Regions from separate parts of the Streptomyces sp. NPDC092952 genome, predicted to be linked through region 2. Evidence: riboswitches for the same ligand, from Rfam matches in the RefSeq annotation. Region 2 holds a riboswitch; each other region holds the start of a gene.
The links. Region 2 has a riboswitch for thiamine pyrophosphate ahead of thiO (glycine oxidase ThiO). Riboswitches for the same ligand answer to the same signal wherever they lie in the genome.
Positions count from the first base shown of each region.

Region 1: it holds a riboswitch for thiamine pyrophosphate, as region 2 does, so the genes downstream of both, thiC (phosphomethylpyrimidine synthase ThiC) here and thiO (glycine oxidase ThiO) in region 2, are expected to answer to the same signal.
Region 3: it holds a riboswitch for thiamine pyrophosphate, as region 2 does, so the genes downstream of both, ACIQGQ_RS21165 (thiamine ABC transporter substrate binding subunit) here and thiO (glycine oxidase ThiO) in region 2, are expected to answer to the same signal.

Region 1 covers NZ_JBIVPT010000003.1:231,758-236,228, forward strand. The annotation lists gene ACIQGQ_RS08770 (metallophosphoesterase) at 1-174, shown strand, start outside; gene ACIQGQ_RS08775 (hypothetical protein) at 357-1,178, shown strand; gene thiC (phosphomethylpyrimidine synthase ThiC) at 1,340-3,115, opposite strand; TPP riboswitch at 3,108-3,241, opposite strand; gene ACIQGQ_RS08785 (YibE/F family protein) at 3,273-4,471, shown strand, end outside.
Region 2 covers NZ_JBIVPT010000005.1:259,378-263,848, reverse strand. The annotation lists gene ACIQGQ_RS15195 (NAD(P)/FAD-dependent oxidoreductase) at 31-1,287, opposite strand; TPP riboswitch at 1,371-1,483, shown strand; gene thiO (glycine oxidase ThiO) at 1,481-2,695, shown strand; gene thiS (sulfur carrier protein ThiS) at 2,692-2,922, shown strand; gene ACIQGQ_RS15180 (thiazole synthase) at 2,925-3,719, shown strand; gene pknB (Stk1 family PASTA domain-containing Ser/Thr kinase) at 3,830-4,471, shown strand, end outside.
Region 3 covers NZ_JBIVPT010000008.1:180,030-184,500, reverse strand. The annotation lists gene ACIQGQ_RS21175 (phosphatidate cytidylyltransferase) at 1-719, shown strand, start outside; gene rlmN (23S rRNA (adenine(2503)-C(2))-methyltransferase RlmN) at 814-1,920, shown strand; TPP riboswitch at 2,020-2,136, shown strand; gene ACIQGQ_RS21165 (thiamine ABC transporter substrate binding subunit) at 2,210-3,319, shown strand; gene ACIQGQ_RS21160 (ABC transporter permease) at 3,415-4,471, shown strand, end outside.

The sequences.
Region 1 (4,471 bases), on a different contig from region 2:
CACAGCCCCATTCCCTACCTCCTCGGCGAAGTCGGCTCGGAGGACGGCGAGGACGGCTCCGGCCCCGTGGTCGAAGGTCCGCACGTCTACGCGGACGGGCTCGCCATCGCCATGGACGGCGGAGTGACCATGGCCGGAAAGCTACTGGTCGTCCAACTGCCCCTGCATGACTGACGCTCTTCCGGGCAGACGCATCCACGACCTGACCACGCCGACCACCGGGCCTATTTACGGAAACCCCCTGTCACCCCGTGCCGTGGGCGCTCTACCATCGGCGTATCAGTAGCAGGCTCTCCTCCGTTTCCGCCCAACTGCCCGCGTCGAGCAGGCAGTCAGGCCTGACGGAGCATCGGGGGATGCAGATGACAAGCGCTCCGCACCTGCTGGCCGAGGACCGACCCGAGTACGAGCGGATCCTCGACGACGCACTGCGCCACGCCCACCAACGACCGGATCTGGCCGAGGTCGGTGAACTGCTCAACGCCGTCCAGCTGCGCACCATGGCGCTGGACGCCACGGAGATGATCACCGCCACCGCCGCCACCGAGTACGCGCACTACGTACGGGCCCGCGCCGAGCTGCGCGGCGACGACGACGAGCCGGTTCAGGGGGCGCCTCCGGCCGAGCAGGGGCGGCGCCCCGGCGCGGGCGCCGGAGTGGGCGCCGCCCTCACGGTCCTGGCGCCGGTCCTCGCCGGTACCGCCGCCCTCGTTCTCCTGCTGATCGGCTATCTGCTGCGGATGCTCGACAACCCGCCGCGGTTCGCCTCCACCCTGATCACGGCGGGGTGGTTCTTCGCGGTGCTGATGGCCGTCGCGATCGTGGTGGCCGCCATCGGGCTGATGGTCACCGCGCTGCGCGACGCGTCGGAGCCGCAGCCCGTCGAGGAGCTGGAGGAGGAGCTGCCGGAAGACGTGGCACGGGCCCGGGAGGCCTGGCGCCACGCCCTGCTGGAGCGGGGCATCCTGCCGTTCCTCCGGGACGCGCTCGCCGACCCGGAGGCCGGGCGCGCCCGGCGCACACCCCGGCGCTCGGCCAACCGCATCCCGAAGGTCGGCCACATCAGGCCGGGGTTCTCCAGCCCGGACGACGGCTCGACGACGAGCCCCCGCCCGAGCTTCACCTCGCCGGACTTCACCAGCCCCGACTTCGGCGGCCCCGAGCACGAGCTGGACTGATCGGCGCCCGCCGTCAGACGGGCGGCGATCACCCCGCGCTCTCCGGCCCGCCCGTCCCCCCGGGCCCGCACTGAGTCCCGCCACCGGGCGCGGGGAATTCCGGTGGGAACCCGTCGTGCTCCGGACGGCTGCCGCCCGGAGCACGACCGGTCAGCGGGCGGTCAGTCGGCGATCGGCAGGTACACCCGGTTCCCGCTCGCCGCGAACTCCTTGGACTTCTCCGCCATGCCCGCCTCGATCTCCTCCACCGTGCCTCCGTGCTCACGCCGGATGTCCTGGGAGATCTTCATCGAGCAGAACTTCGGCCCGCACATCGAGCAGAAGTGGGCCGTTTTCGCGGGCTCGGCCGGCAGCGTCTCGTCGTGGAACTCCCGTGCCGTGTCCGGATCGAGGGCCAGGTTGAACTGGTCCTCCCAGCGGAATTCGAAACGGGCGTCCGAGAGCGCGTCGTCCCAGTCCTGCGCCCCCGGGTGCCCCTTGGCGAGATCCGCCGCGTGCGCCGCGATCTTGTACGTGATGACGCCGGTCTTCACGTCGTCCCGGTTCGGCAGGCCCAGGTGCTCCTTCGGCGTGACGTAGCAGAGCATCGCCGTCCCCCACCACGCGATCATCGCCGCGCCGATGCCCGAGGTGATGTGGTCGTACGCCGGCGCGACATCGGTGGTCAGCGGGCCGAGCGTGTAGAACGGCGCCTCCTCGCAGATCTCCTGCTGGAGGTCGATGTTCTCCTTGATCTTGTGCATCGGGACATGGCCCGGCCCCTCGATCATGGTCTGTACGCCGAACCGCTTGGCCACGGCGTTCAGTTCGCCCAGCGTACGCAGCTCGGCGAACTGCGCCTCGTCGTTGGCGTCGGCGATCGAGCCGGGCCGCAGGCCGTCGCCCAGCGAGTACGTCACGTCGTAGCTCGCGAGGATCTCGCAGAGCTCCTCGAAGTGCTCGTAGAGGAAGGACTCCTTGTGGTGCGCGAGGCACCAGGCCGCCATGATCGAGCCGCCGCGGGAGACGATGCCGGTCTTGCGGCGCGCGGTCAGCGGTACGTACGGGAGGCGTACGCCGGCGTGGACGGTCATGTAGTCGACGCCCTGCTCGGCCTGTTCGACGACCGTGTCCTTGTAGATCTCCCAGGTCAGTTCCTCCGCCCGGCCGTCCACCTTTTCGAGTGCCTGGTAGAGCGGGACGGTGCCGATCGGAACGGGTGAATTGCGGAGAACCCACTCACGGGTGGTGTGAATGTTGCGACCGGTGGACAGATCCATGACGGTATCGGCGCCCCAGCGCGTTGCCCAGGTCATCTTTTCCACCTCCTCCTCGATGGAGGAAGTCACCGCGGAGTTGCCGATGTTGGCATTGACCTTCACCAGGAACCGCTTGCCGATGATCATCGGCTCGGTCTCGGGGTGGTTGACGTTGGCCGGCAGTACGGCCCGGCCGGCCGCGATCTCCTCGCGCACCACCTCGGGTTCGACGTTCTCCCGGATGGCCACGTACTCCATCTCCGGGGTGATCTCGCCCCGGCGGGCGTACGCGAGCTGGGTCACCGGCCGGCCGGTGCCGCTGCGGCGCGGCAGCCTCGGGCGGCCGGGGAAGACCGCGTCGAGGTTGCGCAGCCCTCCACGAGGCGAGGTGTGCTTGAGCCCGTCGTCCTCGGGACGGGCCGGGCGGCCGGGGTACTCCTCGGTGTCGCCGCGGGCGATGATCCAGTTCTCCCGCAGCGGTGCGAGTCCGCGACGGACCTCGGTGTCGACCGCGGGGTCGGTGTACGGGCCCGACGTGTCGTACAGCGTCACGGCCTTGCCGTTGCTGAGGTGCACCTGGCGGACCGGCACTCGGAGGTCCGGGCGCGAGCCCTGGACGTATCCCTTGTGCCAGCCGATGGACTTCCCGGCCTCGACGCTCTGGTCCGAGGCAGGCGTGCGTGCGTCCGATGTGGTCATGAGACCTACTCCCTACGCCGGCATTACCCGGTAACAGGTTCGGCGGTCGGCGCAGCCTGTCCCGTACGGACGTACGGATGTCAGCGCCCTCTCAGCCCGGTGCTCCGAGCTCCCGCGTGTGCAAAGGTTCCTCCACGCTAGCGCCCCGTCCGGCGCGATGAACAGAGGGCCCGGCCCTTCTTGCGATGATCGGCCGGTGACCTCTCCCCACACGGACCACGAACCACAGGCCCGGTCTCAGGGCGTACCCCACGACAGAACGCACGGCCGCACGAACGACCAGACGCCCGGATCCGCGTACGACCACTCCCACGGCCATTCCCACGGCCACGGCCCCGCCGCCCCCGGCTCCCGGCATCTGCGGAAGGTCATCGCGGCCGTACTGATCCCGTTCGCCACCGCCGTTCTCGTCGGTCTGGTGGCGCTCTGGCCGGGCGGCACGCCGCCGCACGAGCGGACCGGCGTCGGCTTCGACCGGCAGACCCAGCAGGGAAAGGTGGTGACCGTCACCAAGGTGGACTGCAAGGACGTGAACGCTGTTCAGACGCCGCTCGACGGCTCCACCGCGCCGGCCGGGGGGAAGGAGCGGGGGCTCTGCGAGAAGGCGACGATCGAGGTGACGACCGGCCGGGACAAGGGACGGACCTTCACCGAGATCGTCCAGCCCGACTCGCCGCGCAAACTGCGCGAGGGGCAGGGCGTGGTGACCGCGTACGCCCCCGACGCGCCCCGCGAGCTCCAGTACTCCGTGACGGATGTGGCCCGGAAGTTCCCGATGACCCTGCTGGCCGGGGTCTTCGCGCTGGTCGTGGTCGCGGTGGGGCGCATGCGCGGGGTGATGGCGCTGATCGCGCTGGCCGTGTCGTTCGCCGTGCTGACCCTCTTCATCCTCCCGGCCATACTCCAGGGCTCGAATCCGCTGCTCGTCGCGGTGGTCGGGTCCAGCGCGATCATGCTGATCGCGCTCTACATGTGCCACGGCCCGACCGCCCGCACCTCGGTCGCGGTGGTCGGCACGCTGGTCTCGTTGCTGCTGATCGGGCTGCTCGGGTCGCTCTTCATCGGCTGGGCGAGCCTGAGCGGCAACACCGATGACGACACCGGCCTCATCCACGGCCTCTACCCGCACATCGACATGAGCGGGCTGCTGCTGGCCGGTGTCATCATCGGTTCGCTCGGCGTACTCGACGATGTGACCGTCACCCAGACGTCGGCGGTCTGGGAACTCCACCAGGCCAACCCGACGTTGGGTGTGCGGGACCTCTACCGGGCGGGGATCAGGATCGGCCGCGACCACATCGCCTCGGTCGTCAACACCCTGGTGCTCGCCTACGCGGGCGCGGCCCTGCCGTTGCT
Region 2 (4,471 bases):
GATACCCGGACTCCGCCCTTCAGGGCCGTGCTACCTCCGTACCGCCGACTTCAGCGGTACGGCGGGGTCGGCCACCGCCCCGGGGTCCAGCGGCGTTCCCGCCTCGATGAGCTTGCGGCCCTGCGCCAGGTCTCGCGGCCGTCCGACGGCGAGCACCGCGACCAGCACGCCGTCGCGCAGCCAGCACACCGACCAGGCGGGCCCGGCCGGATCGCCGCGCCACAGCAGGGTGTCGGCGCTCCCGTGGTGGCCCGCGTACTGCACGAAGCGGTCGAACTGCTCGGACCAGAAGTACGGCACCGGGTCGTAGACCGGCGGCGCGGGGGCGTCGTCCGGGGCCGTGGCGAGGATGTGGGCGGCGGCCGTGCGCGGGCCCTGGAGGGCGTTGTCCCAGTGGTGGACGAGCAGGCGCTCGCCGTAGCGGGCGGAGGGGAAGGAGGCGCAGTCGCCGACCGCGTACACATCGGGCAGCGAGGTGCGCAGCGCCTCGTCGGCGGTGACCGATCCGTCGGGGCCGAGCGCGATGCCGGAGCCGGCCAGCCAGCCGGTGGCCGGGCGGGCGCCGATGCCGACGACGACCGCTCCGGCCGGGATCGCCCGGCCGTCGGCGAGGACCACCCGGCCCGGCTCGACACGGTCGACCCGGGTGCCGGTGAGGAGCTCGGCGCCGCTCTGCTCGTACCAGGCGGCCATCGGGGCGGCGACCTCGGCGGGCAGCGCGCCGGCGAGCGGACGGTCGGCGGCCTCGATGACGGTGACCGCGCAGCCGGCGGCGCGGGCCGCGGTGGCGAACTCGGCACCGATCCAGCCCGCGCCGACGATCACCACGTCGTGCTGCTCGCCGAGGACCGGCCGCAGCCGGGCCGCGTCGTCCAGGGTGCGCAGCAGGTGGACGCCGGGGACGCCCTCGGTGCCGGGCAGGACGACCGGTTCGGCGCCGGTCGCGATCACCAGGACGTCGTAGGGGACGGCGCCCGCCCCGGTGTCCAGCTCGTGCGCGTCCGGCCGCACTCCGGTGACTTCGACGCCCAGGCGCAGTTCGATGTCCAGCGCCTCGAAGTCGATGTCGAACGCGGAGTCCTCGGCCTTGCCGAGCAGGACCGCCTTGGACAACGGGGGCCGGTCGTAGGGCTGGTGGGGCTCGGCGCCGATCAGCACGACCGGGCCGGTGAAGCCCTGCTCCCGCAGGGCCACCGCGGTCTGCACCCCGGCCATGCCCGCGCCGACGACCACGACGCGGCGCCCGGTCCGCCCGTCCGGCTGCTCTGACTGCTGCTGCTCGCTCACCCGTGACACCTTACGCATCTGATGATCAGTCAGGAAGGGGCGGGTTCTCGGCCCCGGCCGGAACGGGGTCTAGGCTGGCCCCGTAGAGCACTCGCGGGAGCCCGGACGCACCGGGCTGAGAGGGAGGCTGGCCGGCCTCCGACCGTACGAACCTGATCCGGGTCATGCCGGCGAAGGGAGGGGCTGGAAGCCCATGCGTTCCTCTCGGAGCGGAAGCGGGTACGACGTCCTCGTCGTCGGGGGCGGGATCATCGGTCTGGTGACTGCCTGGCGGGCCGCGCAGCGCGGTCTGCGCACCGCGGTCGCCGACCCCGAGCCGGGCGGCGGGGCCGCCCGGGTGGCGGCCGGGATGCTGGCCGCCGTCACCGAACTCCACTACGGCGAGGAGCTGCTGCTCGGCCTCAACCTCGCCTCCGCCGCCCGGTATCCGGCCTTCGTGGCCGAGCTGGAGGCGGCGAGCGGGCGGGAGACCGGTTTCCGCGCCTGCGGCACCCTGGCCGTCGCGCTGGACTCCGACGACCGCGCGCATCTGCGGGATCTGCACGCCCTGCAACGGCGTTCGGGGCTGGAGTCGGAGTGGCTCACCGGCCGGGAGTGCCGTCGGCTGGAGCCGATGCTGGCCCCGGGTGTGCGGGGCGGTCTGCGGGTCGACGGCGACCACCAGATCGATCCGCGCCGGCTGGCCGCCGCCCTGCTGACCGCCTGCGAGCGGGCCGGGGTGGTCTTCCACCGCGAGCGGGTGGTGCGGCTGGCCGTGACGGGCGGCCGGGCCGCCGGGGCGGTGCTCGCCGGGGGTACGGAGCCGGCGGCCGACCAGGTCGTGCTGGCCGCGGGCAGCCTCAGCGGCCGGCTGCCGGGGGTGCCGGAGGAGGCCGTGCCGCCGGTCCGGCCGGTGAAGGGCCAGGTGCTGCGGCTGACCGTGCCCGCCCGGTACGCGCCGTTCCTGAGCCGGACGGTCCGGGCCGTGGTCCGGGGCAGCCACGTCTATCTCGTACCGCGCGAGAACGGCGAGCTGGTCGTCGGCGCCACCAGCGAGGAGCTGGGCTGGGACACCACCGTCACCGCGGGCGGCGTCTACGAGCTGCTGCGGGACGCCCACGAACTGGTCCCCGGCATCACCGAACTGCCGCTCACCGAGACCCTGGCCGGTCTGCGCCCCGGCTCCCCCGACAACGCCCCGCTGCTGGGCCCGACCACCCTGCCCGGCCTCCACCTCGCCACCGGCCACCACCGCAACGGGGTGCTGCTCACCCCGCTCACCGGGGACGTCATGGCCGAGTTCCTCACCGGCGGCGAACCGCCCGAGCAGGCCCGCCCCTTCACCCCGCTCCGCTTCCCGTCCACCGGCCCCGGGAGCCCCGCCGCGGCTTCCGCCGCCTCCTCCGTACGTCAGGAGCAGCCCGCATGACCGAGCCCGTACCCCCTTCCGCGCCGCTCTCCGTCTCGGTGAACGGCGCGCCCCGGCCCCTCGCCGCGGGCACCACCCTGGAGGCCCTGGTCGCCACGTTGACCACGGCGCCCTCGGGGGTGGCCGCCGCCGTCAACGAGACCGTCGTCCCGCGCGGCCGGTGGGGCGCGACCGCGCTGGCCGACGGCGACCGGGTCGAGGTCCTGACCGCGGTCCAGGGGGGCTGACCGTGTCCGACGACGTCTTCGCCCTCGGCTCGACCGTCCTCGGCTCCCGGCTGATCATGGGGACGGGCGGGGCGCCCAGCCTCGACGTGCTGGAGCGCTCGCTGATCGCCTCCGGCACCGAGCTGACCACCGTCGCGATGCGCCGCCTCGACCCGACGGTGCAGGGCTCGGTCCTCTCCGTCCTCAAGCGGCTCTCGATCCGGGTGCTGCCGAACACCGCGGGCTGCTTCACGGCGGGCGAGGCCGTGCTGACCGCCCGGCTGGCCCGGGAGGCGCTCGGCACCGACTGGATCAAGCTGGAGGTGGTGGCCGACGAGCGGACCCTGCTGCCCGATCCCGTCGAGCTGCTGGACGCGGCGGAGATCCTGGTGGACGAGGGGTTCACCGTGCTGCCCTACACCAACGACGACCCGGTGCTGGCCCGCCGCCTCCAGGACGTGGGGTGCGCCGCGGTGATGCCGCTGGGCTCGCCCATCGGCTCCGGGCTCGGCATCCGCAACCCGCACAACTTCCAGCTGATCGTGGAGCAGGCCCGGGTGCCGGTGATCCTCGACGCGGGCGCCGGGACGGCCTCCGACGCGGCGCTGGCGATGGAGCTGGGGTGCGCGGCGGTGATGCTGGCGTCCGCCGTGACCAGGGCGCAGGAGCCCGAGCTGATGGCCTCGGCGATGCGGCACGCGGTGGCGGCCGGGCGGCTCGCGTACCGGGCGGGCCGGATTCCGCGCCGCCACTTCGCCGAGGCGTCCTCGCCGGTGGAGGGGCGCGCGGCACTGGACCCGGAGCGCCCGGCGTTCTGAGCCCGGGACGCCCTCCGCATTCCATGTCCCTGTCACGGCTCGGCTGCAGTACGGCCCCGGGACGCCCCGGACCGTGAGGGGTGTCCGTCGCGGCTCGTAGACTCGGCGGCGTGGATACGACCCTCCAGGACCCGCTCGTCGGGCAGCTGCTCGACGGCCGCTACCGCGTCGATGCCCGCATCGCCGTGGGCGGCATGGCCACGGTCTACCGGGCCATGGACACCCGGCTCGACCGGGTGCTCGCGCTCAAGGTGATGCACCCGACGCTGGCGGCCGACGCCTCGTTCGTCGAGCGCTTCATCCGTGAGGCCAAGTCCGTGGCCCGGCTCGCGCACCCCAATGTGGTCGCGGTCTTCGACCAGGGCGCCCAGGGCCAGTACGTGTACCTGGCGATGGAGTACGTCGCGGGGTGCACCCTGCGCGACGTCCTGCGCGACCGCGGCGCGCTCCAGCCGCGCGCCGCCCTGGACATCCTGGAGCCGGTCCTGGCCGCCCTCGGCGCGGCGCACCGGGCGGGCTTCGTGCACCGCGACATGAAGCCGGAGAACGTCCTGATAGGGGACGACGGCCGGGTCAAGGTCGCCGACTTCGGACTGGTACGGGCGGTGGGCACCGCCACCGACACCACCGGGTCGGTCCTGGGCACGGTCTCCTACCTGGCCCCCGAGCAGATCGAGCACGGCACGGCCGACACCCGTGCCGACGTGTACGCCTGCGGCGTCGTCCTGTACGAGATGCTGACCGGGGCCAAG
Region 3 (4,471 bases), on a different contig from region 2:
TCGCCGTCATCGTCCTCGCCGTCGTGGTGGGGCTGTGGGAGCTGACCTCCCGGCTCCAGGAGCGCAAGGGCATCCGGGCGCCGCTGATCCCGCTCGCGGTGGGCGGCGCGGCGATGGTGGTGGCCGGTTACGTGAAGGGCGCCGAAGGCGCCTGGGTGGCGATGGCGCTGACCGCGCTGGCGGTGCTGGTCTGGCGGATGGCCCAGCCGCCCGAGGACTACCTCAGGGACGTCACGGCCGGTGTCTTCGCCGCGTTCTACGTACCGTTCCTCGCCACCTTCGTTGCCATGCTCCTGACCGCCGACGACGGGCCGCAGCGGGTGCTCACCTTCCTGCTGCTGACCGTGGTCAGCGACACCGGCGCGTACGCCGTCGGCTGGCGGTTCGGGAAGAACAAGCTCGCGCCGCGCATCAGCCCCGGAAAGACCCGGGAGGGCCTGTTCGGAGCCGTCGCCTTCGCGATGGTCGCCGGGGCGCTGTGCATGCAGTTCCTGATCGACGGCGGGTCCTGGTGGCAGGGGCTCCTGCTTGGGCTCGCGGTCGCGGCCAGCGCCACCCTGGGCGACCTGGGCGAGTCGATGATCAAGCGGGATCTCGGGATCAAGGACATGGGCACGCTGCTGCCGGGGCACGGCGGCATCATGGACCGGCTGGACTCGCTGCTGCCGACCGCGCCGGTGGTCTGGCTGCTGCTGGTGCTGTTCGTCGGCTCCGCCTGATCAGCACCCCGCTGACCTGCTATTTCACCGGTGAGGGCCCGCTGTCCACAGGACGGCGGGCCCTCACCGTTCTGTCTGCGACACTGGAAGAACCATGCCTAAGCCCGGAGAACTCACTTTCGTCGCGCCCCGCGGAGCCAAGAAGCCGCCGCGGCACCTCGCCGACCTCACGCCCGCCGAGCGCAGGGAGGCCGTCGCCGCGATCGGCGAGAAGCCGTTCCGCGCCCAGCAGCTCTCGCAGCACTACTTCGCGCGGTACACGCACGACCCCGCCGGGTGGACCAACATCCCCGCCGGTTCGCGGGAGAAGCTCGCCGAGGCGATGTTCCCCGACCTGATGTCGGTGGTCCGCCACATCAGCTGCGACGACGACACCACCCGCAAGACGCTCTGGAAGCTCCATGACGGGACGCTCGTGGAGTCCGTCCTGATGCGCTACCCCGAGCGGGTGACGATGTGCATCTCCTCGCAGGCGGGCTGCGGGATGAACTGCCCGTTCTGCGCGACCGGGCAGGCCGGGCTCGACCGCAATCTGTCCACCGCCGAGATCGTCCACCAGATCGTCGACGGCATGCGGGCGCTGCGGGACGGGGAGGTCCCCGGCGGTCCGGCCAGGCTCTCCAACATCGTCTTCATGGGCATGGGCGAGCCGCTCGCCAACTACAACCGGGTGGTCGGCGCGATCCGCCGGCTGACCGACCCGGAGCCGGACGGACTGGGGCTCTCGCAGCGGGGGATCACGGTCTCCACCGTGGGCCTGGTGCCGGCGATGCTCCGGTTCGCCGACGAGGGCTTCAAGTGCCGGCTCGCCGTGTCGCTGCACGCGCCGGACGACGAGCTGCGCGACACCCTCGTGCCGGTGAACACCCGCTGGAAGGTGGCCGAGGTGCTGGACGCCGCGTGGGAGTACGCGGAGAAGTCCGGCCGCCGCATCTCCATCGAGTACGCGCTCATCCGGGACATCAACGACCAGGCGTGGCGCGGCGACCGGCTGGGCCGGCTGCTCAAGGGCAAGCGCGTACACGTCAACCTGATCCCGCTGAACCCCACGCCCGGCTCCAAGTGGACCGCCTCGCGGCCCGAGGACGAGCGGGCCTTCGTCGAGGCGATCGCGGCCCACGGCGTGCCGGTGACCGTACGGGACACCCGGGGCCAGGAGATCGACGGGGCCTGCGGGCAGCTGGCGGCGTCCGAGCGCTGAGCGCGCCGGGGTGTGTCCGGTCCGGCGGAGGACGGCCGGAACGGACACACCCCGGGGCGGTCGCCGGGGCCCGTGTAATCTGGGCCCGAAATCAACTTCATATTCCGACAGGGGAGCGCCACAGCGCTGAGAGTGCGGCACCGAGGACAGGTCGGCCGCAGACCCTCTGAACCTCGCCCGGGTCATTCCGGGTAGGAAGTTCGGTCATCAACTCATGCTGTTGCGCCCTGCCCGCTTTCCGCGGGTGGGGCCGCGTCTCTTCCTGGCCAAAACCCAGGAGGAATCCACAATGAGCACCACACGCAGGACCGGTCGGCTCGCGGTCTCGGCCCTCGCCGCCGCGGTCGGCGTCACCGCACTCGCCGGATGCGGAGGCTCCGACGACACGGCCGCCGGCTCCGGCGGCACCAAGGGCTCCGGCTCCAAGACCGTGACGCTGGTCAGCCACGACTCCTTCAACGCCTCCAAGGAGGTCCTGGCGGAGTTCACCAAGGAGACCGGCTACACCGTCAAGGTGCTGAAGAGCGGCGACGCGGGCGTCGCGCTCAACCAGGAGATCCTGACCAAGGGCTCGCCCCGGGGCGACGTGTTCTTCGGCGTCGACAACACCCTGCTCTCCCGCGCCCTCGACAGCGGGCTCTTCACCCCGTACGAGGCCAAGGGCCTCGACCGGGTCGCGAAGGACACGGTGCTTGACGCCGAGCACCGGGTCACCCCGGTCGACACCGGCGACATCTGCGTCAACTACGACAAGAAGTACTTCGCCGACAGGAAGCTCGCACCGCCGGCCGGCTTCGACGACCTGGCGAAACCCGCGTACAAGAACCTGCTGGTCACCGAGAACGCCGCTACCTCGTCGCCCGGCCTCGGCTTCCTCCTCGGCACGGTCGCGGCCTACGGCGAGGACGGCTACCAGGACTACTGGAAGAAGCTCAAGGCCAACGGCGTCAAGGTCGTCGACGGCTGGGAGCAGGCGTACAACGAGGAGTTCTCCGGTTCGGCGGGCGGCAAGAAGGCCAAGGCCGACCGGCCGCTCGTCGTCTCGTACGCCTCCAGCCCGCCCGTCGAGGTGCTGTACGCGAAGCCGCAGCCGGCCCAGGCGCCGACCGGGGTGGTCACCGGGGCCTGCTTCCGGCAGATCGAGTTCGCCGGGCTGCTGGACGGGGCGTCGAACGAGAAGGGCGGCAAGGCCCTGCTGGACTTCCTGATCAGCAAGAAGTTCCAGGAGGACATGCCGCTCAACATGTTCGTGAACCCGGTCTCCGAGGAGGCGAAGCTGCCGGAGCTGTTCACGAAGTTCGGTGCCACGGTGGACCGGCCGAAGACCGTCGCCCCGGAACTGATCGCCAAGAACCGTGAGCAGTGGGTCCAGTCGTGGTCCTCGCTCGTCGTGAAGTAACGAGGGCCGCGGGACGCGGGCCGGGACCGGGCGGCGGGGCCGCGCGCCCGGCCCGCGGTCCGGCCCTGCGGCGGGGCGCGACGCGGTTCGGCCTGATGGCCGTGCCCGTCGCGTTCTTCGCGCTGTTCTTCGCCTACCCGGTCGCCGCGATCGTCGGCCGGGGGCTGAAGGCGGACGGCGTCTGGCAGTTCGGGCGGATCGGCGAGGTGCTGGGCCGGCCGGAGATCCGCGAGGTGCTCTGGTTCACCTGCTGGCAGGCGCTCGCCTCGACCGCCCTGACCCTGTTGATCGCGCTGCCCGGCGCCTATGTCTTCGCCCGCTTCGACTTCCCCGGCAAGCAACTGCTGCGGGCGGTCGTCACGGTGCCGTTCGTGCTGCCGACCGTCGTCGTCGGGACCGCCTTCCTGGCCCTGCTCGGACGCGGCGGATTCCTCGACGAACTCTGGGGCGTACGGCTCGACACGACCGTCTGGGCGATCCTGCTCGCCCATGTCTTCTTCAACTACGCGGTGGTCGTCCGCACGGTCGGCGGGCTGTGGGCCCAGCTCGACCCCCGGCAGGAGGAGGCGGCCAGGGTGCTGGGCGCCGGACGGTTCGCCGCCTGGCGCCGGGTCACCCTGCCCGCGCTGGCCCCCGCGGTGGCCGCCGCCGCGCTGATGGTCTTCCTCTTCACCTTCACCTCCTTCGGGGTCGTGCAGATCCTCGGCGGTCCCGGCTTCGCCACCCTGGAGGTGGAGATCTACCGGCAGACCGCGCAGCTCCTCGCCCTGACGACCGCCGCCGTGCTGACCCTGGTGCAGTTCGCCGCGGTCGGTGCGATCCTCGCCGTGCACGCCTGGACCGTACGGCGCAGGGAGACCGCTCTGCGCCTGGTCGACCCGGCGCGCACGGCGCGCAGGCCGCGCGGTGCCGGGCAGTGGGCGCTGCTGGGCGGGGTGCTGCTGACCGTACTGCTGCTGATCCTGCTGCCCCTCGGGGTGCTCGTGGAGCGCTCCGTGAACACCGGGGACGGCCATGGGCTCGACTACTACCGGGCGCTGGGATCGGCGGACGCGAGCGGCGGTACGTTCCTGGTCGCGCCGCTCGAAGCGGTCGCCAACTCCCTCCAGTACGCCCTGGTCGCCACGGTCATCGCGGTGGTGATCGGCGGGC